Regions from separate parts of the Bacillus smithii genome, predicted to be linked through region 2. Evidence: a T-box and tRNA genes for the amino acid it is inferred to sense, from the RefSeq annotation. Region 2 holds a T-box; the other holds one or more tRNA genes.

Region 1 (3,131 bases), 950 kb from region 2:
TTCGCCAAAAAAAAGGACAGATAAATAAAAAAGGGCCAAGAAACTGACTCCCATACGCAAAACCATGATTCGATCGACTTTTTTGGCCCATTTCCCGGCGATAATAAACGTTAATGGCTGAAAGATGACCACCATTAAATTATAAATCGCCAAATCCATAAACTTTCCGGACTGTTTCCATAAATAAATGTTTACAAATGTGTTGGAAAGCGCCACGCTTAAAGAATAGCATCCGCCGATCGTTAATAAAATCAGCAATTCTTTTGTTAATTCTACATCTCCAAACCATTTTTTGTATTGTTTGTTCATAAAAAACTCCCCTTTGTCTCTCTCCTATCTTTTGAAACAAAGGGGGCTCTTATACAAGAAAAGGCGAATCCCTTTGAAAGGATTCGCCTTTGTCATTATTTTGCAGCGCTGTAGCGTTTTGCTACTTCATCCCAGTTGACTACATTCCAGAATGCTTGGATATAGTCTGGACGACGGTTTTGATAATTCAAATAATAAGCATGTTCCCAAACGTCTAATCCTAAAATAGGAGTTTTACCTTCCATTAATGGAGAATCTTGGTTTGGTGTGCTCGTTACTTCTAATTCACCGTTGTTCACTACGAGCCAAGCCCAGCCGGAACCAAAACGGTTTGCTGCTGCAGCAGAAAATTCTTCTTTAAATTTCTCAAAGCTTCCAAATTTTTGGTTGATAGCATCTGCCAATTCGCCTGAAGGAGCACCGCCGCCGTTTGGAGAAAGAATCGTCCAGAAAAGAGAATGGTTAGCATGTCCACCGCCGTTATTGCGAACAGCCGTACGTACATTTTCTGGAACGGCATCTAGGTTAGAAATCACTTCTTCAACAGATTTGCTGAGAAGTTCATCATTTCCTTTCAATGCATCGTTTAATTTTGTCACGTAAGTGTTATGGTGTTTCGTATGATGAATTTCCATTGTTTTCGCGTCAATGTGTGGTTCTAAAGCGTCATAAGCATAAGGCAATTTTGGAAGTTCAAAAGCCATGATTAATTCCTCCCTATGTAATCCATTTTTAAATTTTGAATCATGTGATTCAACCGTTTCCAATTATTACATTACCAAAGATAGTGTGGACTTTCAATTTTTTTGCTTTTATTTGCATAAAATTTGTGTTGGCCATTACCCATAAAAAATATGGCAAGCACTTGCCAAAATGGAATGTACCCGCCCCCTATTTGTCCTTTTTCCTTTTCATCTAAGCTAGATTGTTTTGTTGAAATTCTTTCTTCGCGAAAGGACCAATGATAGGATTCCCAATACTCGCCTGAATTAAAACTGCGATTTTTTTGACAAAAAAACCGCAACGATCTTGCGGCTAAACAAAGTCTATGGACCCTGCAGGACTCGAACCTGCGACCGGACGGTTATGAGCCGTCTGCTCTAACCAGCTGAGCTAAGGGTCCTCCTCATTTCACCCCACAATATAACACCCTGATGATCGATCTGTCAATGACATCAATGAATCTGCCAGAAGAAATACACGATCATGGCGATCTGAATGATACCTTTTGTCAATACGGACGCAAAAAAGGCCACAACAGAACCAAGAGCAATTCTCACCGCTTGAGAAAAAGAAGTCCGATGAAATACCCATTCTCCAATCAACGCGCCAAGAAACGGTCCGATCACGATACCGAAAACCGGAATGACAAAAGGCCCGAGAATAAGCCCAATTGTGCTTCCCCAAATTCCTGCTTTGGAACCGCCAACCTTTTGGACCCCGAAGTAATTGACCATATAATCTGAAAGAAACAGCAAAACGACCAAAATCCCTTGAACCGTCCAAAATACCCAGCTAAACGGTTCAAATGAAAAAAACAGTCCATACAGCAAGAAAGCGCCCATCAAAAATAGCACTCCTGGTATGACCGGATAAATGAGTCCGATAAAGGCAATGATGATGCAAATCCATATTAGGATCCAAAAAAGAATCGACAAAAAAGTCTCCTCCCTTTTTTTGCTTTCGACCATTCTCATTTCATGTCTTTACAGAAAGTTTTATGCCCCCAATAAAACATACATGAGAGAAAGATCATTATGCTTTATTTATTGTAGCGGAAAACGACGATACTTCAAAACCTTTTCACCGATCAACAAAAAAACACGCATTTTAAAGAGAAAACATAAAGAAAATATTCGTGGTTTCAGAAAAACATTCTTTCTATCCCTTCATAAAAAGAACAAAGCGGTCATAAGGTATACTACGGAGGGACAAATATGAAAAGATTAGGAATGTTACTCGCTCTTGTTGTCGTCATTATAGCCATAGGATATGATCTAAAAATTGGAACTCTTCCGTCAAACCAACCAAAAACCAGCCCATTTTCATTATCAGCACCTGCCGCCCATTCATCCATTCCTTATAAGGAAATCAAAATCCACTCGGGAGATACGGTTCTGTCGGTCGCTGAACGAATCCAAAAGGGAACTTTGCCGGTATCGATTGACGAAGTCATCCATGACTTTGAAACATTAAACAACGGTCTGAAACCGGAGAACATTATGGTTGGAAGAACGTATAAATTCCCCGTATATGAGTGAACTTAAGTTTATTTATTGCTATTTCAACAAAGACTGGTACAATTATTTAATGAAAAGAGCTTATTAATTTAATGATATCAAAAGGAGAGAATCCACTTGGGTGAAATTATACATCGTTCAAAAACGCGGCCGGTAAAAGTGGGAAATTTAACGATTGGCGGTAGCAATGAATTGATTATTCAAAGCATGACCACCACGAAAACGCATGATGTAGAAGCGACAGTACGGCAAATTCATCAATTGGAAGAAGCCGGCTGCCAAATTGTTCGTGTTGCATGTCCGGATGAACGAGCAGCAAATGCGATCCCCGAGATAAAGAAAAGAATCCATATCCCATTAGTAGCGGATATTCATTTTGACTATAGATTAGCTTTAAAAGCCATTGAAGGCGGAGCAGACAAGATTCGGATTAATCCCGGCAATATCGGGAAACGGGAAAAAGTAGAAGCGGTTGTCAAAGCAGCCAAAGAAAGAGGGGTCCCGATCCGAATCGGCGTCAACGCAGGAAGTCTTGAGAAAAAAATTCTTGAAAAGTACGGATATCCGACCGCTGATGGAATG
Region 2 (3,131 bases):
TCTACCCGCAAAAATTTGTTGTTTTAAATCATCGCGACGTATTAGGAAGTTTAATGGGTCTTGGACTTCGACGCGAAAAATTCGGCGATATTCTAGCTAAAGAAGGGCGTTTTCAGTTTTTAGTTGCTGCGGAAATGGCTGATTTTGTGAAATTAAATTTTCGTCAAGTGGGAAAAGCGTCCGTCCAATTGGAAGAAAAAAAACTAGAAGAAGCGATTGAATCAGAAGAAAGCTGGCAACCGGTTCAAACAACCGTCTCATCGTTGCGTTTAGATGTTATGATTTCCGCTTATGCCAAGCTGTCCCGCCAAAAAGTGCAGACGATGATCAAAAGCGGCTTAGTCAAAGTGAATTGGAAAGTGGTGGACAACCCTGCTTTTCTATGCGAAGAAGGGGATGTTCTCTCCGTGCGTGGAAAAGGAAGGTGCAAGCTGCTGTCGATTGATGATAAAACAAAAAAAGAGAAGTGGCGAATTACATTAGGTCTTTTGAAATAATTTGGGGAAAATTGCAAGATATTCATTACAAATGGGAAAAAAACCGTTATAATAAAGTCCATAGATAGGTATGGAGGTGGCTGTATGCCTTTAACGCCCTTGGACATACATAATAAAGAATTCAGTAAAGGATTTAGAGGCTATGATGAAGATGAAGTCAACGAGTTTCTAAATCAAGTGATTAAAGACTACGAACTGATATTGCGGGAAAAAAAAGATCTGGAAGAACAGCTGGAATCTTTGCGTGAACGTCTGAATCATTATTCAGATATTGAAGAAACGCTCAATAAATCGATTTTGATCGCTCAGGAAGCCGCGGAAGACGTAAAGCGGAATGCTCAAAAAGAAGCTAAGCTAATCATTAAGGAAGCGGAGAAAAATGCGGATCGCATTGTCAATGAAGCTTTATCAAAAGCGAGGAAAATCGCTCTTGACATCGAAGAGCTCAAAAAGCAGTCAAAAGTATTTCGCACTCGTTTTAAAATGCTTGTGGAAGCCCAACTGGATTTGTTAAACAACGACGATTGGGATCAGCTGATGGAATTTGAAGTAGATGCAACCGATCTTAAAAGTCTGCAAAATGAACACGAGGAGTAAGATTTATTTTTGATTGTCTCACCGTTCTATCCGGAAGAGAGTGCCGTTGCAAGACTTGACTGACAGACATACGATTTCTATAATGTAAAAGGTATAAGGGAAAAACGATGACGGGGAGAGTACATTCTTTTAGCTTATTGTTCAGCGAGCCGGGACGGTGGAAGCCGGTATAAGCGAAGAGTGGAAGATCACCCTTGAGTTCTGTCTTTGAAAATCCAAAACGGATGTGTAGAAGACAGCGGTTTGTTCACGTTACGAATGAAAGAGAGGGCAGACAGTTTGTTTGCCAATAAGGGTGGTACCGCGGGAATCATCAACCTTCTCGTCCCTTTTTGGGGATGAGAAGGTTTTTTTGTATTTACATTCACGAACGGACAAGGAGGTAAAAAGAATGGACTATAAAGAAACACTGTTAATGCCTAAGACGGATTTTCCAATGCGTGGGAATTTACCAAAAAGAGAGCCTGCCATTCAAAAAAAATGGGAAGAAATGAATATTTACCAAAAAGTGCAAAAACGTACGGAAGGACGCCCCCTTTTTGTTTTGCATGACGGCCCTCCTTATGCGAACGGAGATATTCATATGGGGCATGCGCTGAATAAAATTTTAAAGGATTTTATCGTCCGCTATAAATCAATGAGCGGTTATCACGCCCCTTACGTTCCCGGTTGGGATACGCACGGACTTCCGATTGAACAGGCTTTGACGAATAAAGGCGTCAATCGGAAAGAAATGAGCGTGGCCGAATTCCGTAAACTTTGTGAGCAGTACGCTTACGAACAAATTAACAATCAGCGTGAACAATTTAAAAGACTAGGTGTACGAGGCGATTGGGAGAATCCTTATATTACATTAAAGCCGGAGTATGAAGCCCAACAAATTAAAGTTTTTGGTGAAATGGCCAAAAAAGGATACCTTTATAAAGGCCTAAAACCGGTATATTGGTCTCCTTCCAGCGAATCGGCCTTGGCAGAAGCGGAAATCGAATACAAAGACAAAAGATCCCCGTCCATTTATGTTGCTTTTCCTGTGAAGGATGGAAAAGGGGTACTGGATTCGGATACAAGCATCGTCATTTGGACGACCACTCCTTGGACGATACCTGCCAATCTTGGGATTTCGGTTCATCCTGACATTAATTACGTGGTAGTTCAAGTCAATGGCCACAAATATGTGGTGGCGGAAGCTCTGCTTGAAGATGTATCATCTACGCTTGAATGGAATGAGCCAAGTGTAGTGAAAACATTAAAGGGCACAGAACTGGAGTATGTCGTTGCCAAACATCCTTTATACGGACGCGATTCCTTAGTGATGCTGGGAGAGCACGTGACCACGGATTCAGGTACGGGATGTGTTCATACAGCTCCTGGACACGGGGAAGACGATTTCTTGGTCGGGAAAAAATACAATTTGGATGTCTTATCAGTGGTAGATGATAAAGGCTGCATGACAGAAGATGCTCCAGGTTTTGAAGGACTCTTTTACGATGATGCGAATAAAGCCATTACGAAAAAATTGGAAGAAGCAGGCGCACTGTTAAAACTTGCGTTTATTACCCATTCTTATCCACACGATTGGCGTACGAAAAAACCGGTCATTTTTAGAGCCACTGCTCAATGGTTCGCTTCTATCGACGCCTTCAGAGAACAGCTTCTGGAAGCCGTAAAAGAAACGAATTGGGTGCCTGAATGGGGAGAAACTCGTCTTTACAATATGATTCGTGACCGCGGTGATTGGTGTATTTCCCGTCAGCGGGCTTGGGGAGTGCCGATTCCGGTATTTTATGCGGAAAACGGGGAAGCTATTATTACCGATGAAACCATTCAGCATGTTTCGGAATTGTTCCGTCAATACGGTTCCAATGTATGGTTTGAAAGGGAGGCTAAAGATCTTCTTCCGGAAGGATTTACTCATCCTGGCAGCCCGAACGGTCAATTTACAAAAGAAACGGATATTATGGACGTATGGTTTGATTCCGGATCATCGCATCAAGCCGTTTTACTGGAAAGAGAAGAATTGAACCGTCCTGCCGATCT

Evidence for each region. A T-box is a leader RNA that pairs with one kind of tRNA and senses whether it is charged. The one in region 2 lies ahead of ileS (isoleucine--tRNA ligase), so its partner is inferred to be a tRNA-Ile.
Region 1: it encodes a tRNA-Ile, which carries the amino acid that the T-box ahead of ileS (isoleucine--tRNA ligase) is inferred to sense. The anticodon was not compared.

The regions. Positions count from the first base shown of each region.
Region 1 covers NZ_CP012024.1:2,249,187-2,252,317, forward strand. Annotated here, with positions in the region: gene BSM4216_RS10555 (MFS transporter) at 1-309, opposite strand, end outside; gene sodA (superoxide dismutase SodA) at 405-1,013, opposite strand; tRNA gene BSM4216_RS10565 (tRNA-Ile) at 1,359-1,432, opposite strand; gene BSM4216_RS10570 (DUF456 domain-containing protein) at 1,485-1,967, opposite strand; gene BSM4216_RS10575 (hypothetical protein) at 2,247-2,570, shown strand; gene ispG (flavodoxin-dependent (E)-4-hydroxy-3-methylbut-2-enyl-diphosphate synthase) at 2,676-3,131, shown strand, end outside.
Region 2 covers NZ_CP012024.1:1,298,380-1,301,510, forward strand. Annotated here, with positions in the region: gene BSM4216_RS06170 (YlmH family RNA-binding protein) at 1-497, shown strand, start outside; gene BSM4216_RS06175 (DivIVA domain-containing protein) at 582-1,094, shown strand; T-box leader at 1,193-1,427, shown strand; gene ileS (isoleucine--tRNA ligase) at 1,486-3,131, shown strand, end outside.